One region of the Corynebacterium sp. TUM25015 genome, then DNA from elsewhere that is predicted to be linked to it. Evidence: predicted binding sites of a transcription regulator. Region 1 holds the regulator's gene; the other holds the start of a gene.
The links. The regulator LexA, encoded in region 1, represses DNA repair genes until DNA is damaged. The targets are predictions, from matches to a motif close to CGAACANNTGTTCG.
Positions count from the first base shown of each region.

Region 2: the regulator LexA is predicted to act here: its motif matches at 3,937-3,950, upstream of AC06DS_RS01210 (error-prone DNA polymerase).

Region 1 is NZ_CM150783.1:1,896,011-1,912,043, reverse strand. It holds gene AC06DS_RS08670 (Rv2732c family membrane protein) at 1-284, shown strand, start outside; gene AC06DS_RS08665 (DUF349 domain-containing protein) at 281-1,612, opposite strand; gene miaA (tRNA (adenosine(37)-N6)-dimethylallyltransferase MiaA) at 1,711-2,649, shown strand; gene dapF (diaminopimelate epimerase) at 2,665-3,531, shown strand; gene AC06DS_RS08650 (hypothetical protein) at 3,528-4,313, opposite strand; gene hflX (GTPase HflX) at 4,382-5,827, shown strand; gene AC06DS_RS08640 (DeoR/GlpR family DNA-binding transcription regulator) at 5,824-6,624, opposite strand; gene lexA (transcriptional repressor LexA) at 6,686-7,471, opposite strand; gene nrdR (transcriptional regulator NrdR) at 8,185-8,676, shown strand; gene hrpA (ATP-dependent RNA helicase HrpA) at 8,673-12,608, opposite strand; gene AC06DS_RS08620 (neutral/alkaline non-lysosomal ceramidase N-terminal domain-containing protein) at 12,956-14,947, shown strand; gene AC06DS_RS08615 (hydrogen peroxide-inducible genes activator) at 15,019-15,981, shown strand; gene AC06DS_RS08610 (DEAD/DEAH box helicase) at 15,992-16,033, opposite strand, start outside.
Region 2 is NZ_CM150783.1:258,107-274,139, forward strand. It holds gene AC06DS_RS01205 (CE1 family esterase) at 1-432, opposite strand, end outside; gene AC06DS_RS01210 (error-prone DNA polymerase) at 527-3,925, opposite strand; gene AC06DS_RS01215 (MetQ/NlpA family ABC transporter substrate-binding protein) at 4,101-4,961, shown strand; gene AC06DS_RS01220 (methionine ABC transporter ATP-binding protein) at 5,000-6,121, shown strand; gene AC06DS_RS01225 (methionine ABC transporter permease) at 6,118-6,798, shown strand; gene AC06DS_RS01230 (sucrase ferredoxin) at 6,860-7,849, opposite strand; gene AC06DS_RS01235 (Y-family DNA polymerase) at 7,887-9,644, opposite strand; gene AC06DS_RS01240 (hypothetical protein) at 9,655-10,455, opposite strand; gene AC06DS_RS01245 (hypothetical protein) at 10,672-11,097, shown strand; gene AC06DS_RS01250 (hypothetical protein) at 11,162-11,854, opposite strand; gene guaA (glutamine-hydrolyzing GMP synthase) at 11,987-13,576, opposite strand; gene AC06DS_RS01260 (hypothetical protein) at 13,625-14,056, opposite strand; gene AC06DS_RS01265 (GuaB3 family IMP dehydrogenase-related protein) at 14,084-15,250, opposite strand; gene guaB (IMP dehydrogenase) at 15,299-16,033, opposite strand, start outside.

The DNA.
Region 1 (16,033 bases):
CGGCTGTGCCATTGCTGTTTAGTCTGCTTGGCCTGACGGTACTGTTTATTGCACTATCCGCGGTGGTGTTTCAGAAGAACCCGCTACAGCGAGCTTTGGCAGCAGCTCGCCGTGAGGAAGCTCACAAGGACGAGGAATCCCGTCTCGCACAGCAGCGGTTGCGCATGGGAATTGAAGAACGCGAGGATGCAGTCATCGTGGATGATCGACGTGCCCGCGCGAAGGCTCGCCGCCAGCGCAAGGCCGAACAAGAATCCGCGCGGGAATCTGGGCAGGAAGACTAATCCTCTAAGGCAGCGGCAGCAGTGTCTGCCCACTCCTGCCACTGGGCAGCTTGGCCGCGGAGCTTTTCCGCCTTGGCAGACTTGCCAGCCTTGTCGGCTTCCTCGGCCTCGCGGTTGAACTGGTCGGCCTTCGCCTGGAACTGTGCTACGCGCGCCTGTGCCTCCGGGTCGGTGCGACGCCATTCGGCATCCGCGGCCTCCTCTACGCGCGATTCGAGGGACTTGATCTTGTCCTCAAACTCGCGGACGCGACCGCGGGGAACGTAGCCGATCTGCTCCCACTTCTCCTGTAGTTCGTGGAGAACCTTGCGAGCTTTGTCTAGACCGTGAGCCTGCGGATCGATCTTGGGGGAATACTCGTCGATGAGCGACTGCTTGGCTTCCGCGTTTGCCTCGAATTCTTTGTCGCGCTCGGCACTGTCGGCCTTACGGGCGGCGAAGAATACGTCCTGAGCCTTGCGGAAACGCTCCCATAACTGATCGTCGACGTCGCGGGGTGCACGGCCAGCGGCTTTCCATTGGCTCATGAGCTCCCGGAACTTGGCGCTGGTCGCACCCCACTCCGTGGAATCCTGTAGCGCCTCAGCCTGCTCAATGAGTTCTTCCTTCTTCAGCCGTGCTCGCTCGCGATTGCGGTCCAGCTGATCGAAATGCGCCTGGCGATTGCGATTGAATTCGGAGCGAGCCTTGGAGAATCGCTTCCATAGTTCGTCATCGGTGGAGCGCTCGACGCCCTTGATGCCGCGCCATTGCTCAACGATGGCGCGGATGCGCTCACCGCTGCGCTTCCAATTCACAGTGGTCGGATCCGCCGCGGCAATGCTCTCGACCTCGCCGAGCAGCTCTTCTTTTTGCGCCAGGGCGGAATCGCGGCGCTGCTGCTTAGCTTCTGCAACCTGCTGTTCCGCGGTCTCGGTGCGCTGTGAAATTTTTTCCAGGCGTGCATCGAGCGCCGGAATATCCCCGATGACTGCGGCAGTGCTGAGCGACTGCTGCAGGATCTTCGCGTCATGGCGAATGGTCTGAGCCTGTTCCGGGTGGCTTTCCAGACGAGCCTCAAGCATTTTGACCTCGGTGCTGAGGTCATCGTATCGGGCGCCGAAGTGCGCCAGCCCCTCCTGCGGAGTGCCTGCCTTATACTCACCAATCTGGCGTTCACCGTCGGCGGTCTTTACCCACGCCACACCATCCTGATCCACGCGGCCGAACTTCGCCGGATCGTTCTTGGGGATGGTGACACGCCCAGGCTGAGTTACCTGCAGACCAGGCTTCGGGCCAGGCTTTGGGCCGGGCTTGGGAACCGGACGCGAATTCGTGGGGTCAGTCATGCGGGAATACTCCTACCTAAAACCAAAACATGCCAATCGCCTACATTGAAGGCAATGAAGCAATTATTACACCAGCCGCAGCGCTACACTATGTTTCTATGAGTTCTTCTACTCAGATCCGTCCTGTTGCCCGTCCTGTAGCCGTCGTCGGCCCCACTGCTTCCGGCAAAACGGCAATCTCCTTGGACCTTGCACAGCAGCTGGACGGGGAGGTGGTGAACATCGACTCTATGCAGCTGTACCGGGGGATGGACATTGGTACCGCAAAGGTTCCAGTGGAAGAGCGACAGGGGATTCCGCACCATCAACTGGATATCTGGCCGGTCACTAAACCTGCGAGTGTGGCGGAGTACCGGGCGGGGGCAATCGAGACGGTGGAAGATATTCTGTCCCGGGGAAAAACACCCGTCATCGTCGGTGGATCCATGATGTATGTACAGGCATTGGTAGACGAGTGGGACTTCCCGCCGACGGATCCGGTTGTGCGTGAAAAATGGCAGCGCCGTTTGGATGAACGTGGCGTCGCCGCTATGCATCAACACCTCGCGACGATAGATCCCGAGGCGGCCCGCGTTATCGAAGACAACGATCCGCGACGCACGGTCCGCGCCTTGGAGGTCATCGAACTTACGGGCAAACCTTTTGCTGCTTCCCAGCCTCCGAAGGACTCGGTGCCCCGGTGGAACATGCGCCTGCTGGGGTTGAATGCCCCCGCTGAATGGCTTAATCCCCGCATCGAGTTGCGCGTGCGCCAGATGTTTGACCACGGGCTGGTGGAAGAGGTTCGATCGCTGGTCGGCGAGGGGCTGATTCGCGAGTCCACAGCCGGACAGGCTATCGGTTATGCCCAGGTTTTGGACTATTTCTCCGGCGAGCTCACCTTAGAGGAGGCCATCGAGCGAACCATCACTGGCACCCGGCGCTATGCTCGACGGCAGCGTTCCTGGTTCCGTAGGGATCAAAGAATTTTTTGGATTGACGCCTTTTCTCCCGACCCCGTCCGCGAAGCCACCGAGGCATTGGGAATGAGCAGCTAATAAGGAGTGTTCTGCATGATCGACTTTTTTAAAGCCCACGGCACGGAAAACGACTTCGTTGTCCTCATGGATGAGTCCGTCGAGGTGGATCTCACGGAGAATCGTGTTCGACAGCTCGCCGATCGGCGAGCCGGAATTGGCGGTGATGGGGTGATCCGCATAGCCACTGGAGACGCACTCATTGGTGCGGGTGTGCTGGATGCACTTCCGGAGGGTGTAAAAGGCGAGGAATGGTTTATGGATTATCGCAACACCGACGGTTCCCTGGCCGAGATGTGCGGTAATGGAGTGCGAGTCTTTGCCCATGTGCTGTGCTCTCAGGGAAAGGTACAGGCCGGTGAGCAGTTCGGTATTGGCACTCGCGCCGGCCGCAAGCTCGTAGAGGTGCATGAAGTTAGCGGCGAAAAACAGGAACACGCCATTGTGAGCGTGGAGATGGGCTCCCCGGAGGTATTGGGTGTGTCCACCGCGCAGGTAGGCGAAGTGAAGGTTGCGGGACTCGGAGTGGATATGGGCAATCCACACTTAGCCGCTGTGGTGCCGAACCTGACAGCGCAGATGCTTAGAGAGCTGCCGATCGAACAGCGAGTGCAGTTCGACCCAGAGTTCTTCCCGAACGGCGTGAACCTAGAGGTGCTCACTCCGCTGGACGATGCGGGAGCAGTGCACATGCGCGTTCACGAACGCGGGGTAGGAGAGACTCGCTCGTGTGGAACCGGAACTGTCGCTGCCGCTGTGGCTGCCCTTGCCGACGCCGAACGGGCCACCGGTACCGTGATCGTGCACGTTCCAGGCGGTGAAGTGCAGGTAGAGATCTCCGCGGAAGGATCCGTGCTACGCGGCCCTGCGGCGATCGTGGCGTGGGGCCAGACGATCCTTTAGTGGCCTCCGCAGCCACAGCTGCCGGAGCCACAGGCTCCGCCACACCCAGCGGCATCGACTGTGCTGGCGGTGAACTGCACGGTACCTGCGACGATCAGCGGTGACGTGGCGCTGGCGGGGTTTATGTCCTTGCCCACGGCATCTGCTGGTAGCACGACGGTGAATTCAAAAGGCGAGCTCACAGTGGCAGTCCAGAACTCTTGCTCGGTCAACGCATTGACCTTCTTGACCCATTGGGAAGCTTCAACAGCAATCTCCGCCGTTGCGTGAGGAGGCGTAGCCGGGGAATTGATGTCTTTGAGGCCGCTTGAATCGACCACGCCGACCTTGAGGCCGCCGTCCTTGGCAAACTCCGTGGAATCTGCGTAGACCCGGACGGAGCTAGCTAAAGCCCCAATCTGGAACTGGTGGTACTCCAACGAAGGGGCGTCCACAAGTAACGGGCCCTGAGCGATCGTTGCTGTAAGGGAAGAGATAGTGGGAGCTTGCTGCCCAGCGATCTGCAACATCGGACTGTCGTCAACCACATCGAGTACTCCGATGATGTCATTCAGCATCGAGAGGTGAGCAGTGGTGGCAGCCCCGCCGGAGTAGCTGGCGAAGGAGCCGAAGGGCTCGACGGCCAGGACGACCATGCGGGCGCCTGAGGGGTCATCGAACTGCAGAACCTGGCCGCCGCGAACCTCGCCTGATACACCGAGGCTGCCGGAGCCGTAGGCGGCCTCCAGCGCTTCTTGCCACTTCGGGAAATCCATGCCAATGCTGCGAAGTTCAGGAATCATGCAAACCACTCTAGTCCGCTGCACCAAATTTCCTATTTAGTGCCCCTGACAGGTAAAAATAGTCCTTAATGACGGAACAGACCGAACACACTACACACTCCTTCGCCCCTACACCTGACCCGACAGTCGGCGAGCTCGATCTCGAAGCACGCTCTAGCCTGCGGCGGCTTTCCCGCGGCGTAAGCACCTACACCGACGAGCAATCGGACGGCTACGACGTTGAGTACCGAAAGCTCAGACTGGAGAAAGTCGTGCTGGTCGGCGTGTGGACCTCTGGCACGATTGCGCAGGTGGAAGCGAACCTAGAGGAGCTGCGCGCACTGGCAGAAACAGCGGGCTCCGAGGTGACGGAGATGCTGTACCAGCGGCGCGACAAGCCGGATTCTGGCACCTATATCGGGCGCGGCAAGGTCGAGGAACTGAAGGCTGTCGTATTGGAGACCGGCGCTGATACCGTCGTCTGCGATGGTGAGTTGAGCCCCGGCCAAATGATCGCGCTGGAAAAGGCGCTCGACGTCAAAGTTATTGACCGCACCATGTTGATCCTCGATATCTTTGCCCAGCACGCGAAGTCCAAAGAGGGCAAGGCACAGGTAGCGCTTGCGCAAATGGAGTACCTCATTACGCGCGTTCGTGGTTGGGGTGGTGCGCTTTCCCGCCAGGCCGGTGGACGCGCTGGCTCCAATGGCGGTGTAGGTCTGCGCGGTCCCGGTGAGACGAAGATCGAAGCCGACCGTCGCCGCCTGCGCTCCGAGATGGCGAAGCTGCGCAAAGAAATTGCTGCAATGAAAACCTCTCGAGAGGTAAAGCGCGAGCGACGCGATTCTTCTGCGATTCCGCAGATCGCGATCGCCGGGTACACCAATGCTGGTAAGTCTTCGCTCATCAACGCATTGACGGGTGCGGGAGTACTGGTAGAAGACGCACTATTTGCCACCCTGGATCCGACCACCAGGCGGGCAAACCTGGCTGATGGTCGGTCCGTGGTTTTTAGCGACACGGTTGGATTCGTGCGTCACCTCCCCACGCAGTTGGTTGAAGCTTTCCGCTCGACCTTGGAGGAGGTTCTGGCAGCCGACGTGGTTTTGCACGTTGTGGATGGTTCCGATCCTTTCCCACTGGAGCAGATCAAGGCTGTGAACACAGTGATCGGCGGGATCGTCGAGGAATCCGGACAGGAGGCGCCACCGGAAATTCTGGTGGTGAACAAGATCGATACCGCGGATCCACTGGTGCTCGCCGAACTACGTCACCGAGTGCCGGATGCCGTCTTTGTATCGGCGAAAACAGGTGAAGGGATTGCCGAGCTGGAGGCTCAGCTGGAGTTGTTCCTGAATTCCCTGGATTCCCATGTCACGTTGCACGTGCCTTTTCACCGCGGCGATATCGTGGCCAAAGTCCACGAACTGGGAACGGTAATTGCAGAGGACTATGACGCAGAGGGAACGAAACTAGAGGTTCGTTTGCCGAATGTAGTGGCAGGGGAGTTGCAGGAGTTCAGAGCCGCAGACTAGCTGCCAAAGCTGACGTCGATACCGAGATTGCGCAGCTCGGAAACGTAGGGCTGTGGAGCGTCCTCGTCGGTCACGACGGCACTGATGTCCTGGATAGTTGCGAAGCTCACCAGGTAGTCCAGGCCAAACTTCGTGGAATCGCACAGTGCGACCACGCGGTCGGAGTTTGCCACCATAGAGCGCTTGATTGCTCCTTCTTGGGCATCGGGAGTGGATAGCCCGTGAACGATAGTAAGGGCATTGGTTCCAATGAATGCAACATCGGCATGGAGGACGCCGAGCGCGCGGGTGGCAAGGTCGCCAACGACAGCCTGAGACAGGGCGCGGACGTGCCCACCGATTAGTTGGACATCGCAACGGGGGGATTCCGCCAATGTGGTGGCAATAAAGAAAGAGTTCGTGACGATATTGAGCTTCGGTGCCATCAGCTTGGGATCGTTGGTGGCATTGGCTTCGGCGATGGCCTCGGCAAAGACGCCCGTGGTGGTGCCTGCATCGATGAAGATGGTGCTGCCTGTTTCCGGAAGGAGTGTTACTGCAGCTTTGGCGATTGCTCGCTTGGCTCCGAGAGATGCCTTTGAACGTGTGGCAAGAGTGGTGAAGTCTGTACGGAAATTCTGTGCCGGAACCGCTCCGCCGTGGATGCGGAAGAGCTCACCGCCGTCAGAGAGAATCGCGAGGTCGCGGCGAATTGTTTCCGCGGTGACGCCGAACTTCTCCGCCAGTTCATTCACAGTAACCCTGCCGTGAATGGCGGTGAGGGAGGCTATTTGACGGCGCCGTTCTGCTGATTCCATAGGCGCTACTTTAGTGCCAAGTGGGTCGGAGACGGCGGCGTCAGAACCAATAGGGGGGGAGCTAAATCTTGCGCAAAACCGCTGCGACCTTACCCAGGATGGTCGCCTCTTCGGCAGGAATAGGTTCGAACAGGGGGTTGTGGGGGATAAGCCACAGCCCGTCGGCATCCTTTTGGAACTCCTTTACGGTCGCCTCACCGTCGATCATGGCGGCGACGAAATCGCCGAACTCGGCGACGGCCTGGGAGCGAACCACGACCCAGTCTCCGTTGAAGATGCCGGCATCATGCATAGACTCGCCCACGACCTGCAACAAGAAGAGCTCTCCGTTACCTACCAACTCCTGTGGTAGTGGGAAGTGAGCCTCAACATTTTGCTCTGCAAGGATCGGGGCGCCAGCGGCGATCTGCCCCACAACCGGGACGTAGGTGGCCTCTGGCATGAGCTCTCCGTCGTCGGAAGTCGGGGGCGGAGTAGCTGCTTGCGGCGTGGGTTTAGTCTGGGCTGGGAGCTGCCCACCGTCGAAGGAGCGCACATCAACCGCGCGAGGTCGCTTGCCATCGCGGCGTAGATGTCCGCGCTTCTCCAGCTGGGTGAGATGATAAGAAACCGATGACGTCGAGTGCAGTCCTACAGCATCGGCAATTTCGCGAATACTTGGCGGGTAACCGCGGATGACCGTCGAATCGCGAATGACTTCGAGAATGCGGCGCTGGCGAGTGCTTAGGGCTGGCTTCTTGCCGTCCTTCTGAGCTTGCTTCTCCGCACGCTTGTCAGCCTCGGACTTCGGAGGACGCCCAAGCTTGGGGCGAGGGGAAGGACTTTCGGTGGGTTGGTCGGTGGACACGGTTATACCTCATTCCGGCGGGGTCTCTTTATCGGTATTTCGCGATCTGCTTCCACACTACCCGAAATAGAACGCATTTCTAGTATATGTGTTCGAAAAAGTTTAGATTTGTCTAGACATGTTCGAACATGCGTGCTAAATTCTGTACTGTGTTCGAGATTCGAACAGATGATCTAGAAATCAGAATTTTTGAAGTTCCCTGTCGGGCGTGAATGGTTCACTAGGGTAACAGCCAAGGGAATAAGACGTAGGCGCTAAGAGGCTTTGCTGATTAGCCTTACGTCGCATTGTAAAGGAGTAGCCACATGACCACCTCGATCATCCGTCCCGCAACTACTGTCCAGTCTGCATCGCATGTCCGTGTGCTTCCTGATGATCGGGTTGCGCCACCGCGTAGGCCTCAAGTTCTTAAGCCTAATTGGGAAGCACTGGATTCTAGGGGTAATTCGAACACCTTTGGGTATTCTTCTGCACCTGTTGCGCGTTCGATTCCGCGCCGCAAGATGGATCGCATCTCCGGCGCAAACGAATGCCTGTTCGACAATCAAATGGGGTGGGTAGATAGAGTTCGCGCACGAACGGAGCGAATCATTCACTCGCCTGGTGGAACTGCGGTCTCCCTTGGAGTGATGTCCACGCTGCTTGGGTTTGCGCCTCTTCTCATCCCATAGTTCAGCTTCTGCGTCGGGGGAGGGGCGACTAAGCTGAGAAGGGTGTTGTGCCCCTCCTGTAGCTCAGATTCATCCCGCGTTGTTGATTCGCGATCCATTGAGATGGGTGTTTCTATCCGACGTCGTCGCGAATGCAGTCAATGCCAGACCCGCTTCACCACTATTGAAAGGTCTGTTCTGTTGGTAGTGAAGCGCAATGGCGTGACCGAGGAATTCAGTAGAGAAAAGGTTATCAAGGGCGTGCGTCGGGCATGTCAGGGGCGCGATGTCTCCGACGACGCATTAAAGCGTCTGGCACACGAGGTGGAACAAGCCGTCCGAGTGACACATGGTTCCCAAGTACCCGCAAACCAGATCGGCCTGGCGATCTTGGATCCACTCCGAACCTTGGACGAGGTGGCTTATCTCCGTTTCGCCTCCGTGTATAAGTCTTTTAACTGTGCCGAAGACTTCGAGCAGGAAATCGAATCGCTGCGTGCCCACCGCCAGTCTCTAGCCCAGCATCCTGAAGTGTCTGAAGGCGACGACAGCTAACGGATCTTCTCCAATTTCTTACGGATACGCTGCAGGGATACCGAATGCGCTGTGCCTAGGTTCTGCGCAAAGAGGCTGACTCGAAACTCCTCGATCATCCAGCGCACCTCCTTGATCTGTGGGGAGGCAGCCCTCGCCGTTGGGAGCCGCTTCTTCGTCTTTTCCAAGAGATCAAAAGCCTCTTGAACCTCTTCGTCCAGATCCTCTTCCTTGTCTGGATCCGTCTTCATCATTTCCAATCGAGCGCGCATGGCCTCCACATAGCGCGGAACATGGCGCATGTGCTCAATGCCATTGCGGGCGATGGCATGCTTGCCCAGGAAGAAATCGAGTTGACTGCGCATATCTTCGATGGCATCTCCCGACCAACCCTTCAATTCCGCTGACATGTCCGCAACGGCCAGCACAGCGGGTGCTAGGGCTACCACGTATTGTCGCACGCGCCCGGGCCCTTGAGAGCGAGCTACACCCACCACCTCTTCGCACTTTTCTGGGTCGCGCACCACAGGCCCCAGCTTCATAAGCATGTCTCGGCAGGCCAGAGCCACCACATCGCTGACTAGCCCATCGACGCCCCCGTCGATCTGCTCCATAGCCACGCGTTGACGTAGCGGCAAGCCCTTAATCATTTGCTTTGGGGACACCGAACAAGCGTTGACCATCATGTTCAGCACGGTCGTAAACTGCTGCCCATCCGCAGCCTGCTTGGTGGGGAAGGCTTTCAATGTCACGCCACTGTGTGAAGCGACGATAGCGGGATAGGTGTGCAGAGTTTGCCCGTCGACCACCGTTTCCACTGTCTCGGGAAGCACCCCGATGCCGTCCACTGTCCATGCCTCGGCGGTAGCCAGCACACCGCTCGACGTGCCGCCACGCTTCTTTTGTCGTTGAGGTGAATGCTGTGCAGCATCGCTGGGAGCTGCAGGCTTCGTCCGAGCTGCCGCCTGAGCAATCGCAGAAGTGACCTGGCCAGAAAGTTTGTTCTGGAGATATTGCAGGTCACGAGACTTCTCGATCACCTTTCCCCGCCGGTCAATGGCGGCAAATTGCATACGCAAGTGCTCCGGGACTCGGTTCCAATCGAAGTCCTGAGCCGTGATGCCCCGGCCTCCTAATTCGCGTAAAGCCTCTGCAAGTGCAAAACCAAACTCGCCGTCGAAGGGAACCATCTTCTTAAGGGCAGCGGCAGCAAAATTGCTGGCTGGCACGACGCTGGTGCGCAGTGGCTTCGGCAAGGAGCGGATCAGTGCGACCGCGAGTTCCTCACGCATACCGGCGACCAGCCAGCGTGTTTCGGGTTCGGAGACATTCGCCAGCAGCGGCAGGGGTACGCGCATGGTTATTCCATCGTCGGGGTCTCCCGGCAAGAACACATAGGATAGCTCGAACTCCAAGCTCCCCTGGCGCCACGCATCAGGAAACTCGTCGGCGGCCTTGGCAGCCTCCTGCGAGTCGATTAGCGCCTCAAGGGTGAAGTCCAACTGGTGTGGATCCTTGTGGCGAGTTTTCTTCCACCAAGAATCGAAATGTCGAGAGGAGACGATCTTCTCGGGCAAGCGGGCGTCATAAAAATCAAAAAGAGCTTGATCGTCGACAACGATATCGCGACGACGAGCCTTATCCTCCAGATCAGTAGCTTCGGCCAGCAGGTTTTGGTTGTGGGAGAAAAAGTGGTGGCGAGTCTTCCAATCTCCCTCCACGAGGGCATGGCGGATAAAAAGCTCGCGGGCCAAAGGCCGGTCCACCTTGGAGGCATTAACCATCCTGTCCGCGACAATGGGTAGGCCCAAAAGCAGAACCTTTTCATGCACCATCGCCGCACCCCGCGAGGACGACCACACCGGCTCGGAGTAGTTGTACTTCACCATGTGTGGAGCAATTGATTCGATCCAGCTGGGGTCAATCGGCCCCACTGTGCGGGCAAAGACCTGCGACGTTTCCACCAGTTCAGCGGCCATAAGCCACTGTGGGGGCTTCTTTGACACATGCGAGGAGGGGTGCACGACGAAATGTGAGCCGCGAGTGCCGGTGAACTGTTTGGAATTTCCCTCCCGCATTCCCACGTGGGTGATCAGGCCGGTAAGAACTGCCTGGTGAACCAGATCCTCGTCGATGGCTTCCGGCTCAAAGACGAGCTCGCGCACATGGCGAATATTCGGAATCTTCCAGCCGAGATCTTGCACGACGGAGAGCATTTGGCGCACCAGATCCATCCATTCGCGCACGCGAACATAGTGAATGAACTCGCGCTGACACAGCTTTCTAAACTTATTGGCCGAGAGATCCTGACGTTGCTGTTGCAGGTAGTTCCACAGCTTCAGCAGGCTAATAAAGTCGGAGTTTGCTTTGAAACGCGCGTGCATTTCGTCGGCCTGTTGCTGCTTTTCCAAAGGTCTTTCGCGCACGTCCTGAATCGACAGTGCGGAGATAATAACCGCGATCGTCTCAATGATGTTCTGCGCATGCCCCGCAACCAGCATGCGGGCTAGTCGCGGATCGGTGGGGATACGCGCCATGTCCCGGCCGATGTCTGTTAGCGTTGCTTCCTTTGTTGACGCCAACGCTCCAAGCTCCTGGAGTAGTGCTACACCGTCCCGGATCGACTTATTATCGGGTGCTTGAAGGAATGGGAAGCGTTGAATATCACCCAACCCAAGGGCGGCCATCGACAGGATGACGCTGGAAAGGTGAGTGCGCAGGATTTCCGGATCCGTGAACGCCGGACGAGCCTCGAAATCCTCCTCGGAGTACAAACGAATCGCGATGCCGTCGGCAATTCGACCCGAGCGACCCGAGCGTTGCTTGGCGCTGGCCTGGCTGATGGGCTCCACCGGCAAGCGCTGTACTTTTGTGCGGTGGGAGTAGCGGGAGATACGTGCAAAACCGGTATCCACCACGTAATGAATACCCGGCACAGTCAGGGAGGTTTCCGCGATATTGGTCGCCAGGACGATGCGGCGGCGCGGGCCGGTACGGAAGACTCGATGCTGTTCTGCATTCGACAAACGGCCGAACAACGGCAGCACATCCACCTTGCGTGCCCCTGAGGCTCCGGCGAATTCACCTTCTAAGGCTTCAGCAGCATCCCGAATTTCGCGCTCGCCGGAGAAGAAGCAAAGAATGTCGCCGTCGCCGGCGCGCATTAGCTCCTTGCACGCCGCCACGATTCCGTCCAAGGGGTCGGTCTCGACTTCCGTGATTTCGCCTGTCTTCGGGTTTTCGCGCTCGGTGATCAGGGGGCGATAGCGAATCTCTACGGGATAGGTGCGGCCAGAGACTTCGATGATGGGCGCGGGGGAGCCGTCGGCGTCAGCAAAGTGCTTGGCGAAGCTTTCCGGGTCGATCGTGGCCGAGGTGATGATCACCTTTAGATCCGGTCGCTTCGGCAGAAGCTGCTTGAGGTAGCCGAGAAGGAAGTCGATATTGAGGCTGCGCTCGTGTGCCTCGTCCACGATGATTGTGTCGTATTCGCGGAGTAGCCGGTCGCGCTGGATCTCGTTGAGCAACACGCCGTCTGTCATGAGTTTGACCGCGGTGTGCTTGGAAATTGTGTCGTCGAAGCGGATTTTGTAACCGACCAGGGAAGAATCCTCGCCGATTGTCTGGTCGAGTTCCTCGGCGATGCGTTCGGCTACGCTACGAGCCGCAATGCGACGCGGCTGGGTGTGGCCGATGACCTTGGTGCGGCCGCGGCCGATCTCTAGACACATCTTCGGAATCTGCGTGGTCTTACCCGAACCGGTTTCACCGGCGATGATGACCACCTGGTTTTCCTCAATGGCCTTTATGATGTCCGCGCGGCGTTCCGAGACAGGAAGGTCGGGGTAGGTGATCGGCGGGATCGTGCGGACAAACTTCGGACGTCGCTTGCGTGGACGTCGACGGGGGCGCCCCTTATGAGATGAGGAAGTCGGCCCTTTCGCGTCCGTCATTGTTAAAAATCACCCGTCTTGCTTGCCGGAGAAACCTGGAATGCCCATGTTTATATGGCTCGAAAAGGTTGATTTTAGCAGCGAGTGGGGTAGGGGAAGAACTCGATCTTTTGGGGCGCTTGCACCCCCAAAAGAACTTAGATTGAGGTAAATGTTTGCTTAAAGTATGAAAACCATCACATTTTTCCACGGGGCGAGTCTAAAGTTTCGTTCGTCAAAACCATTTATGAACATACGTAGTTTTCAGAAACGAGATACCTATGTGCGAACACGCCCATCACAGCATCACTGATAACTCGCTGAACCCTTTGCAATCCCAACTGAGTCGTCGCAGCTTTTTCCGCGGCATGGCAGCGGTCACCGGCACCGTCGTGTGGGCGTCTGCCGCCACGTCGGGCGCAGGTGCCCAAGAGGGAACAACCTCTAGCGGAGGGGGCTTCCATGTAGGCCGAGGCTTGGCGGACATGACCGGCGAGCCCTGGGGAGCGGGCATGTTCGGATATGCCGTCGATGAGCAAAAGACCGTAGGCATTCAACGCCGTCAATACGCCCGGGCGTTTATTTTTGTCGACGCCGCCCGCGAGAATTCCCGCCTCGTGCACGTCACCTGCGATGTCGGGCTGATGTTCCAGTCGATCCACTTGGAGGTATTGCGCCGTCTGAAGGAAAAATACGGCGATCTCTACAACCAATCCAATGTGCTACTCGCCGCCACTCACACACACGTGGCGCCGGGTGGTACGTCGCAGCACCTCATGGTTGATATCACGCACGGTGGATTCCGTCCGAAGACTTTCGAGGCAACGGTCGAGGGCATCGTGACTGCCATCATCCGAGCGCATGATGACATCCAGCCATCAGAAGTGACGGTGGCGGAATCCACGGTCACTGATGCGGGCGTCAATAGATCCAAAACCTCGTGGGACCGCAACCCCGAAGAAGATAAGAATGAACTCCCGAATGGCGTGGATACCCGCAGCGTCACCTTGCACGTCTCGCGCGGTGGACAGCAGGTGGGGTTGATCAACTGGTATTCGCTGCACCCGACGAGCTTTGGGCATAAGTACAAGCACATCGCTGGCGATAACAAGGGATACGCCGCATGGGCCACAGAGGAGGCTCACGGCGTGGTGCACCGTCACCCAGAAGAAGCCCCGTTTGTCGCGGCGTTTGCAAACATGACTCCGGGAGATATCACCCCGAATATGGGTCTGACGCCTAACTCTGGGCCGGGCGCAAGTGAGCGTGAATCCGCGCAGATCCTGGGTGAGCGGATGATGGAGGCCACGAAGACTGATGGCAAGGATTGGTCGGCTGGTGGCATCGATGGACGGATGAGGTGGGTGGACTGTCCCAAACTGGTCGCAAGCTCACGCTTCACCCCGGATGGCAAGGAACACAAGCTCGGTCCGGCAATCTTGGGTGCCGCCTTCGCGGCGTCTTCTCAAGAAGATGGAGGTGGAGTGCCGCTGTTGGGGTTCAACGAGGGAGAACGGGGCGGTAACCCGTGGGTGCGAGACCTCAACAAAGCGTTGGCGACACAGGAAGTTAAGGACATCCACGGTGCTAAAGAGTGCCTGCTGCCGATGGGGTACATCGACGGAATGATTCAGCAGGTGCACCCATTTACGATTCACCGTCTCGGTGGGTTCGTTCTAGTTTCGCTGGGATTTGAGCCGACAGTGACTAGCGGCTTGCGAATCAAGCGGACGGTGGCCGCGGCACTAGGCGTGCCTGAGAACACAATTGTCGTGCAGGGCTACACCAACGCTTATGGCCACTACATCACCACTCCGGAGGAGTACGAGGCCCAGAACTACGAGGGTGGGGCGACGATCTTTGGGCACTATCAACTCTCAGCTTTCCAGGATGTCTTTGATGAAATGGCGCGAGCCTTGAAGGAGGGGAAGGAAGTTGAGGTAGGAGAGCCTGCGGGAGATCTCACAGGCTTGATCCCGAATGTGCCCGGAAGTGATGGGTGGATGGATACCCCACCTATGGGGAAGAAATTCGGTGATGTGCTGGAGGCTCCCGCAGAGGTAAAGAGTGGTACGAATGCGCGGGTTATCTTCGTCGGCGCCAATCCCAATAACAACATGCGTCATGGAGAGGGCTATGTCACGATCGAGGATGGAAGTGGCAAGGTAGTGGCAGACGATTCCAGCGAAAACACGCTCATCACTTTCGAGAATAACTTTGGGCAGACCCGCACAACGATCGAGTGGGGTACACAGGACGTTCCGCCGGGGACTTACACCGTCCGCCTACGGGGAGATTCCAAGGCGTTCTTGGGGAACCTATCGCCCTTCGAAGGTACCGCTGAACTGCGCGTAAGCTGATTTATAGTCGACTATATTTATTTTTCCAGGTGTAATTATGCTTTTCTAAGAATGTCTGTAGAATCGCAGATGTGGTTCAAAGAGAGTATCGCCCGACCGTTGCCCAATTGCGCACCTTTGTGACCATTGCCGAACATGGTCATTTTGGTACCGCAGCCTCCCATTTAGGTATCTCCCAACCTTCCCTTTCCCAAGCGCTCGCTGCGCTCGAGGCAGGTTTGGGAGTGCAGCTTATCGAACGATCCACTCGCAAGGTTATTGTCACCCCAGTGGGGCGAGGACTGCTGCCATTTGCACAAGCCACCCTGGAAAGCCTCGAAACTTTCGTCTCTCACGCGCGGGGTGCTCACGGCGGCCTCGTGGGTTCGATGGCAATAGGAATGATCCCGACCGTCGCCCCGTATATCCTGCCGGAGGTTTTACACTCTGTAAACGACGTTGCCCCGGAGCTCGAACCGCGCATTGTCGAAGAGAAGTCGCCACTTCTTATTGATGCGTTGCGACAGGGCAAGATCAACGTCGCCGTCCTTGGTATGCCGGGCGAAGGCGGCGGGCTCAACACGGTAGATCTCTACACCGAAGAGTTCGTGCTGGTTGTGCCTGAGGGGCACCCATTGGCCGGTCGCAAGGATTTGGCAGTCGACGAACTCAAGGATGTTGATCTCCTGCTGCTAGATGATGGGCACTGCCTGCGCGACCAGATTCTGGAACTGTGCCGGACGGTGGAAATGGCCAATGATCCGCGCCATTCTGTCACCAGGGCGGCCAGCCTTTCCACCGTAATTCAGCTGGTGTCGGCGGGTTTGGGCGCAACCTTGGTACCGCTGTCCGCAGTATCAGTCGAGTGTCAACGGCCGGGCATCGCCCTGGCGACGTTTGCCGGAGGGGCCGTGCGAGCGGGACGCACGATTGGCATGGCGTACCGCTCCAGTTCCACGCGGATCGACGACTATGCGTCGTTGGGGGAGATCGTCGCACAGTCCTTCAATCATGTGGCACAGGAAAGCCGTCGCGTTCTGGAGTCGTACTTCTAGAACCTGCCAGCTAGCCCTGAACGACGGTGAGCTCCGAGAGCCGGATCTCGCC
Region 2 (16,033 bases), 620 kb from region 1:
ATTCTGGCTGGTAGGCGGGATCGCCACAGCCTCTGTAGGGGCATAGTCCGCGGGTTCTTTCACAGTGTTATGGGCCTGTGGATCCTTATGGGTAGCGTGAGTCAGTTTCTGCACTGTCACGCCCACGCCAGCGGCACAAACCAGGAGGAATGCTGCAAACGTTGTCGCCGCGATTCGGCGGCGGCGGAATTGCTGTTCTGTTGGCCGCCTATGCGCTGCGGCGTCTTCCCTGCGGTGCCTTCCAGCAGGTGCTTCCTCATTGTTCTGGTTATGACGCCGTCTGTTCCCCCGCCAAGAATTTTCCGCAGCGTGCGCGCCGTAGCTTCCCGCCTGCGAAAACTCGGCCAGATGGTGATGCTTCTTTCGAGCAGAGTTTCCGCGCTCGCGACGGTGCGCGTCGCGGTTACTGGAGTCGAAAGGTTGGCGGTTCACGTGGACGATTGTTCTTTGCCCTTGCGCTTGTGTCAATCACCACACCCCGTGTTCAAGATCACTAAGCCGTTCAGTGCGCTAAGGCTGCTACCGCTTAGCGGAAGTCTCGCGCCCCCGCATGCGCACCTGCGATCTCGCCTGCCGGGCGTAACTGAGTTTCCACCTGTTCCAATAGATCTGCCGTCACCGCAGCAGCTCCTTCTGCGTTGTGTACGATCCCTCGCACGACCAGGATCTTCGCATTCAATGCCACTGCCCGCTGCCGCGTCCACAGTCCTGGCGAGACCACAATATTCGCCAGCCCTGTCTCGTCTTCTAACCCAAAGAACACCACTCCACCTGCGGTCATGGGACGCTGCCGATGTGTCACCACGCCAGCGACGCGCACGCGGGTGCCATTGGGAACGTGCAACAGACTGTCGGCGGTCACCACTGCTGCACCACCTGCATTGCTTGCACCACTTGCACCGTTTGGGCGTCGGTGCCACTGGTTCAGATACGAGCGGAGTAACTGCACCGGATGCTCATCAGTTGTTACGCCCGTTGCTTCTAGTTCTGACGCCGCCATCTCAAAAGCACTCATCCCCGGCAAAGCTGGCGCATGTACCCCGGACGTGCCCGGAAGCATTCCGGGGCGTTCGGTCGCAGCCACCCCGGCAGCCCATACCGCCTGGCGGCGGGTCAGTCCGAGACTCCCCAGCGCTCCAGCGCGAGCCAACTTCTCCACTTGAGCCGTGGTCAGGCCAGCCTCTCGCGATAGGTCCTCCACACTGGTGAAACGTCCGAGCCTTTCACGTGCTTCCACAATGCGCCCCGCTACTTCGGCGGAGATACCCTTTACTCCTCCGGCACCACTAAGTCCCAGGCGTATCTGCCCCACCGGCTCAGCGGTGCCGCGCCCTAGCCCATGAACTCCCGTTGGTCGGTTGGAACGTGGGGGCGTCGCTAAGGGAACGACGGCATCGGCCTGCACGGCAGAAGCGTTCACGTCTACGGGAAGAACCTGCACTCCATGGCGGCGAGCATCCGCCAACAGGGATTGTGGCGAATAGAAACCCATCGGCTGTGCCCGCAGCAGCGCCACACAGAACTCCGCCGGGTAGTGATATTTGAACCACGCGGAGTAGTAAACAAGGGAGGCGAAGGACTGCGAGTGCGACTCGGGAAAGCCATAGCTGGCAAAGGCCACGATCTTGTCCCAGAGCCGGTCGGCTATAGCGCCCATAATGCCGTTTTTATTCTTTAACCCCTGGTAGAAGCGCTTTTTCAATCGCTCCATCTTCTGCGGAGAACGTTTTGATCCCATCGCCCGACGCAAGGAATCAGCCTCGGCGCCGGTGAACCCCGCCGCATCCACGGCCATCTGCATCAGCTGCTCTTGAAATAGCGGAATGCCCAGAGTTTTTGTCAGCGCGGGCTCCAGGCATGGATGGTCAAAAGTGACGGGCTCCAGGCCATTGCGGCGGCGAATATATGGGTGCACGGAGCCGCCTTGAATGGGGCCGGGGCGGATCAGCGCTACTTCCACTACGAGGTCATAGAACGTACGTGGCTTCAGACGCGGCAGAGTGGACATCTGTGCGCGGGATTCCACTTGAAACACTCCCACTGCATCGGCACGGGCAAGCATTGCATAGACCTCCGATTCGGTAGGGTCCAGTCGCCAAAGCTCGACGTTCCGTCCGCGGTGCGCACGCACCTGATCCACCGCATGGTGAAGCGCTTCCAGCATGCCCAGCCCCAGCAGGTCGAACTTCACCAACCCCACGGCGGCGCAGTCGTCCTTATCCCACTGCACCACGGAGCGCCCCTCCATCCGCGCCCATTCTGTAGGTACGACCTGTGCGATAGGACGATCACAGATCACCATTCCACCGGAGTGGATTCCTAGGTGTCGGGGATGATCCCGCATCTGTTCGGCGAGGTCATAAACAATCTCAGGGGTTTGTTCTGGGTGACGATTCCATGCGTCGATCTGGCCCGGCGCGTAGCCGAGTGCCCGGCCAGCATCGCGGATCGCGCCACGGCGGCGATAGGTAATCACGTTTGCCACTTGCGCGGCATTCTCACGCCCATAGCGGGAGTACACGTATTGGATCACCTCCTCGCGCCTTCCCGACTCGATGTCGAGGTCAATGTCGGGCGGCCCGTCGCGTTCCGGGGAGAGGAAGCGCTCAAATAGCAGCCCCGACGCCACCGCGTCCACCGTCGTGATCCCCAGAGCAAAGCACACTGCAGAGTTCGCCGCAGACCCACGTCCCTGGCAAAAGATGTTGCTCTCGTGACAGAAGGAGACAATGTCGTGGACGATGAGGAAGTAACCGGGGAAGCCTAAGTGTTCGATCGTTTCCAGCTCGCGGTCAATGGTGGCCCACGCCTGGTTGGCGGCTGCAGAAGAACCGCGCCGTCCATAGCGCTCAGCTCCGCCGCGGGCGGTAATAGCGCGCAACCAGGACATTTCCGTGTATCCCTCCGGTACGGGGAAATGCGGCAGGTTCGGCGCAACGAGATCCAGGGTGAAGGCGCATTCGCGGGCGACCTGCACGGAAGTCTCGACGGCACGGGCTAGCCACTCACAATCGCCGGCGAGCTGCAGCATCTCCTCCCCCGAGCGCAGCCACGAGCCGCCCACCGGGTGGACGGTCGGCTCTGCGGCAGCGACGTCTGTGCGTTCGCGCAGCGCCGCCTTCGCCCCGGCCAACCGGGAGTGTTTCGGTGTGGCGCATGTAGGGGCACTGCTAACGATCTCACGCAGTCCGTAGTGCATCGCCAGGGCGTGGAGGCGTTCGTTGCGATCGGCATCCGCCGGGTTCATTGTGTGCTGCAACTCGACCACAACATTGGCCGTGCCAAAAAGCTTTATTAACCGCGCTGCCGTGTATGCGCTTGTCGTGCTTTCTGCCCACCGCCAGTCGAGAAGCACGAGCCAGTGGCCGCCCGCTGCCTCTGCTAGCTGGGAGAGGTCGGGGTACCGTACGGAATCTTTGTCGGGGTCGGCCATACGGGCGTCAGTTATAAGGCGACTTAGCCGCACATAGCCTTCGCGTCCTTTGCACAGCACTGTGAGAGGCACGTCGAGGCTCAGCTCAGCGCCGAACACCGTCGCGAGGTTCGTTTCGCCAGCATCGGAGCTCCCTGTGCTCTCAGCCACCGCCGTTGCGAAGCGCGCTGCCCCATAAAAGCCATCGCGATCTACACATGCAAGAGCGCTTAGCCCCAGTTCGCGCGCCGCTGCAACCATTTCCTCGGGTTGGCTCGCGCCGCGCAGGAAGTTGTAGGTGTTGCAGGCATGAAGCTCGGCAAAGGCGATTCCGGTTTTTCTTGTTGACGCCCCTTCACCCCCAGTTACTCCCGTCTCCTCCCCTATTCCTATTGCCCGCAGGTTCCGCAGTCCAGGGCCTTGCCCAGACAGCACGCTTTCGAGCTGTTTCCAACTCAGTGGTGAGCCTAGGGAGAAACTTCTGGACTGTGGCTTGCGCGACTCATTAGACACAGGCCAACTATAGAACACATATTCTATTAATGGCTAATGTGTAGCTACTTCCGAAAAAGCTCAAACTGAAACTAGACTAAGTTGTTCATTTTGGTTTAGACTGCTACCTTAATCGCACAGTTCAGCCCGGGCGTTCCAAAAAGATCCGGGCCCATGACAATCCAGGAGGATTCCCATGTCCCTTCGCCAGAAGGTTGCAGCCGGAGTAGCTGCGGTAGCTATGGCTTTCAGCCTTTCCGCCTGCGGCGGTGACGATGACACGATCAAGATCGGCACCACCGACCAGGGCCAAAAGCAGTGGCAGGTCTTCGAACAGAAGGCTAAGGAAGAAGGTCTGAATGTCGAGCTGGTTCCATTCGGCGACTACAGCCTGCCGAACCGTGCTCTGCAGGACGGCGAAATCGTCGTCAACAACTTCCAGCACCTGATGTTCCTGGCTGACTTCAACGTCAACAACGATTCCAACCTGGTACCGATCGGTGCAACCGAGATCATCCCGCTGGGCGTGTACTACCAGGATCACAGCGAAGTTAAGGACATCGAGGAAGCCGGCGAGGTCGCCATCCCGAACGATCCGACCAACCAGGGGCGTGCCCTCCACGTGCTGGCATCCGCCGGTCTGGTGAAGCTGAAGGACGATAAGGTTCTCTCCCCGACTCCGGCCGATGTTGATGAAAGCAAGTCCAAGGTCAAGGTCACCCCGGTTGATGCAGCCCAGACCGTAACCGCCTACAAGGACGGTACCCCAGCCGTCATCAACAACTCCTTCCTGGAGCGCGGCAACATCGACCCGAAGTCCTCCATTGTCCAGGATGACCCAAAGGCAGAGGCTGCAAAGCCATTCATCAACGCCTTCGTCACCACCGAGGAGCACAAGGACGATGAGGATCTGAAGAAGCTCGTCGACATCTGGCACTCCAAGGACGTTCAGGATGCGCTGAACGAGCAGTCCAAGGGCACCTCCGTCGAGGTCAAGATGGGTCCAGACGAGCTGTCTAAGATCCTGAAGGACACCGAAAAGCAGATCAAGAAGTAGCTCCCTTCCCTAACCCCCACTCTCAAAAGAGGTTCCCTATGGCTTCAGACGCGAAACCTAGCGTCGACCAGCCCAGTGCCGGCACCACCGGCACGAGCAACACTGGCACGAGCAACACTGGCACGAGCAACACTGGCACAGACATCGTCTTCCGCGATGTGACGAAGGTTTTCAAGCAGGGCAAGAAAGAAGTTCGAGCCCTGCAGGACATCACCACTCATATCCCGGCGGGATCCATCGTCGGCATTATCGGCTACTCCGGTGCAGGCAAGTCCACCCTCGTCCGTCAGATCAACGGCCTGGATCGCCCCACCAGCGGGCAGATCCTGCTGGATGGCCAGGACATCGTTCCCCTACCGGAATCGCAAATGCGCAAGCTGCGCAGCGATATCGGCATGATCTTCCAGCAGTTCAACCTTTTCTCCTCCCGCAACGTGGCAGGCAACGTGGCCTACCCACTACGCCTGCAGGGCATGCCTAAGCAGCAGCGCGAGGAACGAGTGAAGGAGCTGCTGGAGTTCGTCGGCCTTTCCGATAAGGGCAAGGCCTACCCGGAGCAACTCTCTGGCGGTCAGAAGCAGCGCGTCGGCATCGCCCGCGCGCTGGCTACCAACCCCAGTTTGCTGCTGGCCGATGAAGCCACCAGTGCACTGGACCCCTCCACCACGCGCGACGTGTTGGAGCTCCTCCGCAAGGTCAACCGTGAGCTCGGCATCACCATCGTCGTGATCACTCACGAGATGGAAGTTGTGCGCGCCATCGCGGACTCCGTCATCGTGATGGAGAACGGCCGCATCGTGGAACAGGGCAGCGTTTACGAAGTCTTCTCCAACCCGCAGACGCAGACTGCGGCCAACTTTGTGGCCACTTCCCTGCGCAACACTCCGGATATGGTTGAGGCCGAGGCGCTACAGTCCGAGCACGGTCGCCTCTTCACTGTGACTATGGCCGAGGGAATTGGTTTCTTCGACGCCGTATCCAAGCTGTCTGCTGCAGGAGTGACGGTCAACATCGTCCACGGTGGCGTCACTACCCTTCAAAACCACAGCTTCGGTCGCCTTACCTTGCGCTTGACGGCGCACGATGCCGCCGGCGAGCAGGCAATTGAGGAGTTCCACAGCCATATGCAGTCCTCCACCGAGATTGAGGAGATCCGATGAACACGATGACCCTCGCGCAAATGGATTGGGATCGCTACGGCAACACGTTCCAAAAGGCCATTTTCGACACGCTCTACATGGTCTCGATCACGCTTGTGATCTCCTCGGTTCTAGGCCTGATGATCGGCCTGCTACTGTTTACCACCCGCAAGGGCGGCATTCTGCAGAACCGTGCGGTCTACTGGGTAACGAACTTCCTGGTGAACTTCATCCGCCCGATCCCGTTCATCATCTTGCTGACAGCGATCGGTCCGCTGACTGACCTAGTGGTGCAGAGCCGTATCGGCACCGAGGCCGCGATCGTCGGTATGGTCGTCGCCGCGACTTTCGGCGCTGCCCGCATCTTCGAGCAGAACCTCGTGGCCATCGACCCGGGCGTGATCGAGGCGGCCAAGGCGATGGGTGCCTCGCCGCTGAAGATCATCTTCTCGGTAATCATCCCTGAGGCGCTGGGGCCGCTGATCCTAGGCCTGACCTTTATGTTTATCGCCATTGTCGATATGTCCGCCATGGCGGGATACATCGGCGCCGGTGGCTTGGGTGACTTCGCGATTGTCTACGGTTATCGCTCGTTTAATGACGCCGTAACGTGGACGACCGTTGCAGTAATCATCGTCATCGTGCAGATCGCGCAGCTGGGCGGAAACTGGCTATCGAAGAAGATCATGCGCCGCTAGTTAGCGACGAAACCCCGGGTGCTAGTTCAAATCTGAACTGCCCCGGGGTTTTTCTATGGGTTTAGAACTCCGCGTCCCACGTCACGGTCTGTTTGGGCTTCTTGCCGCAAGAGGGAACGGATGTACCACCCGAGCGCGAAGTCAGGCGCACCGTGATTTCTTTATGTGCACCAGCTTCGTCGGTAACGCGCACAATGCGCACCTCGGTGCCAGCGTCCGTGGCTTCAGCCTCGGCTGCTTCCGGCTTACGAACGTGCATCGTTGCCAGTTTGACGGGGCGGCCTTCTTTAGACATCTTCTCCGCGACGGCAAGCTCCGCGACCTGCCCAACCGGATCCCACAGCCCGCGGCCACGGCAGCCTTCCAGCCACAGTTCGCCCTGCTTGGCGCGTTCCAGCATGCTGCGAGCTCCGGCAGTGCCGAGTCGGCCATAGGAGTAGTTGGTCGGCAGCAGAATCATGGAGGGGGCAAAGCGATGCCCCTTGGTGTGGGAGGATTCCCAGACTATTTCTCCGTATTCGGCGGTGAGCTCGTCGGCGACAGGACGGCCGAATACTGCGCAGCATTTGTCGCGTTTGCCGTGAGTACACACCAGTAACAGCGGACCGTCGATGCGCTGGCCGCCGGCTGCGCCGGGAGCGCTGAGGTCAAGATCGAGCAGTGCCTCCGGACCGGATATCTGCAGACTTTCGAGAATGGGCGTGGGATCATCGCCATAGCCCTCGGCCCAGCTGATGTAGAGCTGGCGGGTGGGGTTGGCGGCACGTTGCTGGCCTTCCCGGCCGGGACGCCGGATGAACTGCAGCTGAGCATTGTTTTCTGCGAGGAATTTCTCAATTTTTGTGCTGAGCTCTTTCCCCAAGGCATCGCCGTCGAGGATATCGTGCCCCCAGGCGGTGAGGTGCTCCAGGGCAAGGACCAAGCGACCCGGCTTAGCGGTGCCAGGAAGAGTCTCATCGGTCCGTTGGGAGCACATGTCCGCGTAGATTCCGCCTAAGGTGTCAGCGCTGGTTTTGAGCTGTCCGGCCTGGGCGTTCCTAGTTGTTGGCATGTTATCTAGAGTAGCAAGTTACGGGGGCATAGCTTTGCTAATAGGTGGCTTCGATCCGCCATTGTTTCCCTTTGCACACCAGTAGAAATGCCTGTTCGCCCGGCGCGTCATGACGGGTATTGCGCGTTTCCTCCTCACGGGGTGACATCCGGGCAGAGATCTGCAGTCGGGCATAGCGCTTCCCCTCTGCCCACCAGTGTTCATCAACGGGCCAGGGGCCAGCCCAGCCGGTGATGTGCAATCGTCGGCCACCCCAACGCAGAGTTTCCGGTGGTGCGCTCATCAAACCCCGGCCTGTAACGTGCACTGGATTCTCGTGGCGGTCCAGTAGCGTCAGTCGTGCTGCGGGGTGTGCGGCGCTGGGGTTGCGGGCGTCACGTGATCCGGGTGCCCCGATCAAGCCGGGCAGGGGGTGCAGGAGTTGGCCTTCCCACTGGCGAGTAGTCAGGGCGGTGATGGCCTCTGGATCATCTTCTCCATAGGGAACGGTAACGATGCGCCGCGCCACTGCACGACCGCCGCGGTGGATGGGACGCAACACACGGTTCATACCAATCAACGCTTGCGCCCGCCCGGCGGCAGCCCGCGCGGCCCGGATGCCTTCGTCTGGTCCACCCCATAGTGGCGCGGCGAGGCTCCCTGCTGGGACGGTTTCCACGGGCACAAGCTCAATGCATGTGACACCAGCGGTGCTATCCGCCCAGTCGAACCCAGCATCAGCCCCAACATCAGCACCCGCGTTAGCTCCCGCGTTAGCTCCCGCACCTGCTCGCAGGCGGGTGAGCCAACCGTCGAGTTGCCAGCGCACTCGCTGGGCTGTGTCTTGTTCCGAGAGGGGCTCACGGCACCGCCAGAGCCGCTCAATAACGGTCGGCCCAGCATAGCCAGCTGGGGGTTCCAAGTAGGCCCGCACAGCCAGGCGCAGGCAGGCCTCCCCCGCTGCGAAGAGCTTATTATGCAGCGCAGTGGCCACATGCCGGGCAATGAAAGCGGCAGTTTCAGTGCGGGCGATAGGCTCCTCTGCTTCGTAGCGCAGTTCCAATTCTTCGCGGCGTCGTCGGGGCGCGACATCCCTATCCACATGGCCACTGGCAATGCGGTGCCAGGTCACGGCCTCCTGCCCGAAACGCGCTGCTACGTCTGCCCGTGGAAGGTCGGCAAAGTCTCGCATCGTACGCAGTCCCAACTGCTGCAACGTAGCGCTTAGCTGTACGGGGGCGCGCAGCTCCGGCTCAATTCCCAACACGTCGATCGGCAGTTCGGCGATAAACTCTGCGCTCTCTCCCGGAGGGATAGTCCTGCCCAGCCGTGCTGCCCATACCGCCGACACCAGGTCGTCGGCCACCCCTGCCATACAGTCAGCGTGAATCCGTGCGGCAGCGTCCAGCAACTTTTCTACCGCAGTGTCCTCGTCGCCGTAATACCTGGATAGTGCATCCACGGGGAAGGCCAGTAAACCTGGTCGCAGGGTCTCCACCACCGCACTAACGTCCTGCAGTGCGTTCAGTACATCCTCGTGTACCGCCGCTTGCCGGTTCGGATCATCCGCAGCCACGTTCAACTGTGGATAGGCCGCCAACGCGTGACGCTGCTTCATACCGATCTTGACGCCATGGCTCCGCGCAGCCGCGTTGCAAGCCAGAACTCGGTAGTCCGTAATCACCGCGGCAGGCGCCAACACATCCCACCCATGTGATTGAGCCTGGACATACACCGGCCAATCCGGAAACCACAGCACAGCCACTCGTACATTGTGGGGCGCCTGTGTTGCGCTCCCCGCTGTGCTACCGGCCATACCCACTGCTCTACCCAGAGTGGGCATAAGTCACGCCTTCTATACCTGCTGCATCTGCTGCGCCTGTATCCACAACATTCTCAGCACCAATCGTCGCCTGCACTGTACGTGGCGGTTGGGCCTTCCCCCACACGCGTCCCTCGATCGCCACGGCGCGGATCCGCCCACCACCGCGGCGCAACCCTTGCACACCACATACGTGCAGATCCACATGCATCCTCGCTTGTGGCCACGCCTGCCCACACACCAGCAGGGCGCATTCGCTTTTCCGCAACCGTGCCTCCACCGGTCGCATAAAAGTCGCACTCACAGCACCGCTCTGCCCGCCGGCTGCGAACAGCACCGCATCCATCCCCTCTACCAGCGTCCCTAACACCGCTGCGGTATGTGGTGTGGAGTCTGGTACGAGCACTAGCCTTTCCACATCCCCACCAGCGGCAGCCACTGCCGCAATCGCCAGTCGCGGATAGTCCACCACCGCCACGCACATCCCCTGCGCTGTGAGATGTGCGAGCATATCCACCAATACTGCGGGACAGTCCGACACCTGCGTTGCCTGCCCGCGCGCCACCCCACCGCCCGGTAGGTGCTCGGCCAGCCACTGCGGCACCGGCGCAACACACACATTGTCTTTTCTTTGTGACGCCTCGTTCCCCGTCGGCACTACCTCCAGTACCGAAGCGCTGGAAATACCGGATGTCAGAGCACCTCCAGATTCGATCTGCCGCATCTTGTGCCGCAAACTGGCGATCGTCGTTGCCTCCACCTGCCGTGTAGTCTGCTTTCTCGCCTGTGTTTCGGCCTGAGCCATACCCGTCACCTCCCTTCCCTGTTCCACCGCAACATGTTCTAGGCATCTTCTACCAGTGCCCGTGGACATATCCGCACAACCAACAACACATATTAGAACACATGTTCTATCCTGATGGTTGCGAATATATCCCTCCCCTAAAGAGACGTCAAACACGCGACTAAAGACGCAGACTGGAAGGGGCGGAGAAGGTGGCGTCACCTAGAATGGGCAGTCATGAGCTCCAAAAACCACAACGAGCCCGTCATTGCCCCACCTACCGTCGTGCGCGCCATTGGGTCGGCACTTTTCGGCCTAGCGGTAGGCATCATGGCAGCTCCGCTAGCGCCTGGCTTTCAGGTCATTGTCTTGGTAGCCACCGTCGGTGCAGCGCTGTTGCTAACGTTTAGCCACCCATATCGCAGGCAGGTGCGCGAAGAAGTAGAAAAGCGCGGCGAGCGCTATCGCACCAGCGCATCGCAGGTTGCGCCGCTATTCCCACTGTGGATCGCCCTCATGGCGATACCGCTACTCAATACTCGCTCGTGGGCGTTGATGGCTATCGCGTGGGTTATCGCCGGAGCATACACCTGGTTCGTTTACCCACAGATCGACGGCACGGCGCACATCAAGCCAATCGGTACGGCCAAGAAGAAGCGCTAGTACACAAGAAACAGCCCGCCCCCACCATGCGGCGGAGACGGGCCGAAAAGTTCTCGGCTTTAAGTTAAGAGCCGGAGATCGAGGAGCCGGAAGCACCCGAGCCAGACGGAGCAGTGCCCTTCTTCACGACAATCGGAGTGCCATTGTCGAAGACCTTGTAGTTATTAACCACAGCACCAACCTTTAGTCCAGCACCGTTCTTGTAGGTGCCTTCCTTCTCTGGAACCTTCCACGTGAAGTCCAGCAGCAGCGGAGTAGCCGTATCAACAGTGGGCTTGTGCTTGATCAGCAGCCCTTCCTCCCAGGAAACATGAACCTCGGTCTTGTCCTTGTTCTGAGTCACTGCATACTCGCTCTGCCCCAGCTCGTGGACAGAGTCACCGCCGATCAGACTTCCCTTAATACGCTCAACCTTGAGCAGCTGGAACCCCTTAGGCATCCACTCAATAATCTCGTTAACGGTGGTCTTACCCTTGACGCCCTGAACCTCAACGCGAGTCTTTACAGTAGCCCCCGGAGCAACGGTAGTCGCACCGTGAACCTGCTTGTACAGATCAACATTAAAGGCCGGGCCGCCAAGGTTACCCAGCTTATCCTTGGCACCCTGCGGAACATCCAGATCCTTCTTGCCACCAAGGGAGCCAACCAGTCCACCTAGGGAACCAGCCGGAGCTGCAGATGCAACACTTACCCCGCCGAAAGCCAATGCAGATACTGCAGCGATGGCAGTTGCGCTACGAACAAACTTGGAAGTCATAGATATGTACCTTTTTCTATGGGAAATGCGAAATAGAAATGAAAACCCAACTTTTGCATAGCCATGCAAAATGGCTATGCGGTACAGCTTAACCTAGTTTGAGGCGCAAAATAAGAATTCCGGAAGTTTTTCTTACTCCCACTCAATAGTTCCCGGCGGCTTGCTGGTTACATCCAGCACAACGCGGTTTACTTCCTCCACCTCATTAGTGATACGCGTCGAGATTTTCTCCAGCACATCGAAAGGAATTCGCGTCCAGTCCGCAGTCATTGCATCTTCACTGGACACCGGACGCAGTACGATCGGGTGACCATAGGTGCGCCCGTCGCCCTGCACGCCCACGGAACGCACATCTGCCAACAGCACCACCGGGCACTGCCAGATCACGTCATCCAAGCCAGCGGCAGTCAGCTCCGCGCGGGCAATCGCGTCGGCAGCGCGCAAAGTCTCCAAACGCTCCTCGGTTACCTCACCGATGATGCGGATACCCAAGCCTGGCCCCGGGAATGGCTGGCGCGCTACGATTTCCTCCGGCAGACCCAACTCGCGACCCACTGCACGTACTTCGTCCTTGAACAGCAGGCGCAGTGGCTCTACCAGCTCAAACTCCACATCGTCCGGCAGGCCACCGACGTTGTGGTGGCTCTTAATGTTTGCGGTACCAGCGCCTCCACCGGATTCCACAACATCCGGGTACAGAGTGCCCTGTACCAGGAAGTCCACACTGGACCCCTCCGGGGCATCGGCCAGCACACCGGCAACGGCGCGCTCGAAGGAGCGGATAAACTCCGCGCCAATAGCCTTACGCTTTGCCTCTGGTTCGCTCACGCCGGCCAACTTGTTCAGGAATGCCTCGCGCTCATCCACCGTCACCAGCTTCGCGCCGGTGGCAGCCACAAAGTCCTTCTCCACCTGCTCGCGCTCACCGGCGCGCAGCAGGCCATGGTCTACGAATACGCATGTCAGGCGATCACCGATTGCGCGCTGCACAAGCGCAGCGGCCACCGCGGAATCCACGCCTCCCGACAGGGCACAAATCGCGCGTCCTTCGTCGCCGATCTGCTCGCGTACCTGCTCGATAAGCTGCTCGGCAATGTTGCCCGCGGTCCACGTCGGCTCCAGGCCTGCGGTCTCCAGCAGGAAGCGGCGCAGCACCTCCTGCCCCTTCGGAGAGTGCAGCACCTCTGGGTGGTACTGCACACCCGCCATGCGCTTTTCCGGACATTCGAAGGCAGCCACCGGCGCACCCTCGGTGCGGGCGGTCACGGCAAAGCCCTCCGGGGCCACAGATACGGAATCGCCGTGGCTCATCCACACCTGCTGGTTACTGCCCATGTCTGCGTGGAGTACGCCAGCTTCCGATTGAATCTGCAGCTCCGTACGTCCGTATTCACGCTGGCCGGTCTTTGCAACGGTGCCACCCATGGCCTGAGTCATCGCCTGGAATCCATAACAGATACCGAATACCGGCACGCCCAGTTCCAACAGTCCGGGTTGAAGCGAGGGGGCGTCATCCGCGTAAACAGAAGAAGGACCACCGGAAAGAATCAGAGCCGCAGGGTTCTTCGCGGCAACCTCTTCGGCAGACATGGTGTGCGGGATGACCTCGGAATACAGGTTAACCTCGCGCACACGGCGGGCAATGAGCTGTGCGTATTGCGCACCGAAATCCACGACAAGCACGGGCCGTGGAGCGGCGGCAGCTGGGTCTTGTTGAGTCACAGTTCCTAACCTTAACGCACGTTCACCCCGCGCAGCACACCGGTGGCGCTACCCCCGGTTATCCGCGAAACGCTGCTTGTACCAATCCATCGACGGCGGAGAGAAAATCAGCGCCAACGATACCGCTGCCACCACCCCGAAGATTGCCGCCAGCCAGAACACTCCCGACTGGATCACCGTAATCGTAATCAGCACCAAAGTGACGTGCGTGAGCACCAGCCCCGACACACCCCATGTGCGCCCCTGAATAATCATCGCCCCGAACAACACGAAGGCGAAGAAATACAGCCCCACCATCACACCAGTGGCGCCAACATTCATCTGCACGGTTTCGTCGCCCTGCTGTGGCTTATAGCCGACGTACAGGACGAGCGTCGCGATGATGCCTACCACGCCGATTACTATTGACGCCCACGACAGCACCGCCAGTTGCATCGGCAACCGGTCAGTTGTGCGCTGCCACCACTGGGAAATCTTCATGCGGATCAGTTATGTTCTTTCTTTTTCTTAGCGAACGACCAGGTCGACCTTTTGGAAGCTCTTGATATCCGTGTAGCCACACTTTGCCATCGAGCGACGCAGAGCACCGATAATATTTTCATCGCCAACTGGGTTGGAGGTCGGACCAAAAAGCAAGGTCTTCAATGGCTGTGGCTCACCCAGGCCAACTTCTTCCACCACACCGCGCGGCAACTGCGGGTGACCTGCAGTGGATGGCCAGTACCAGTTCGGGGCGCCTGCAGAAGCTGCGGTAGCCAAGGGCAGGCCCAGGGACACAGCATCAGCGCCGCAGGCGATAGCCTTTGCCACGTCGCCGGAACGGGTCAGCGAAGAGTCGGCGATGATGTGCACATAACGGCCACCCGTCTCATCCAGGTAGTCACGACGCGCAGCAGCCGCATCGGCGATGGCAGTAGCCATCGGCACATCGATACCCAGGGACTCGTTGTTGGTGGTGTGGCCGGAGCCAATGATCACACCAGCGGCGCCGGTGCGCATCAAGTGCATTGCGGTGGTGTAATCCACCACGCCGCCGGCGATAACTGGAATGTCCAGGCTGCCGATGAACTCCTTCAGATTCAGTGGCTCACCGTCGCGGTGCACGTGCTCGGCGGAGACCAAGGTTCCCTGCACCACCAGCAAGTCCATACCGGCCTTAATCAGCACCGGAGCTAGTTCGCGGGCGTTCTGTGGGGAAACACGGATGGCAAAACGCACGCCGGATTCTCGCACCTGGTTCAGGCGCTCCTGCAGCAGATCCACATTGAGCTCCAGGGAATGCAGGCGCTGTAGCTCCGCGTTGGCGCCGAAGATACCGGAGCCCGAGGTGGCGTCCACACCTTCCTCGTCGAACAGGGCAGCATCGGCTTTTCGGGCAGCTTCAACGACCCCGCGCAGGGCAGCGTCCAGATCTTCCACGCGACCCCACAGGCCTTCGGCGTTGATTACTGGCAGACCGCCCAGCTGGCCGAACTCGATAGCGAATTCAGGAGTAACGATCGAGTCGGTCGGGTGGGACATCAGTGGAATATCGAACGAATATGCATCGATCTTCCACGACGTGTCTACATCGTGCGAGCTGCGGGTACGCCGCGAGGGAACGATGTCGATCTGGTTCAGGCCATACACCCGGCGCGCGGTGCGCGAGCGTCCGATGTCCACATATTCCTGCATGAGGGTGTCACTCCTAAAAAGTGTGCTCTGACTAGCTAAGGCTGGGTTTTAGCGATTCGGGTTGTAGTTCGGAGCTTCCATGATGCCCTGCACATCGTGCGGGTGGGACTCACGCAGGCCTGCACCGGTAATGCGTACAAATCGTGCGTTCTGCAGCTCTGAGATCGTCGCCGCGCCCGTGTAGCCCATCGCTGCGCGCAGGCCACCGACCTGCTGGTGCAGGATGGAGCTGATGGAACCGCGGAAGGGGACGCGCCCCTCGATACCTTCCGGCACCAGCTTCTCCTCGGACTTCACATCTGCCTGGAAGTAACGATCCTTGGAGTAGGAGCGCTTCTCGCCGGTAAGGCCGCGCCCTTGCATCGCACCCATGGAGCCCATGCCGCGGTAGCGCTTGTACTGCTTGCCGTTGATGGTCACGATCTCACCGGGGGTCTCAGCGGAGCCGGCGAGCATGGAGCCCAGCATGACGGTGGATGCGCCGGCGGCCAGTGCCTTGGCGATGTCCCCGGAGAACTGCATGCCACCGTCGGCGATGATCGGCACGCCTGCCTTCTTGGCCGGCACGGAGGCCTCCATGATGGCCGTGATCTGCGGAGCACCAACACCGGCAACAACGCGGGTGGTGCAGATGGAGCCGGGGCCAATACCGACCTTGATAGCGTCAGCGCCTGCCTCGATCATGGCCTGCGCGGCCTCGCGAGTAGCCAAGTTGCCGCCGACGACGTCGACGCGGTCGCCGAACTCCTTCTTCACGCGGGAAACCATGTCCAGCACGCCACG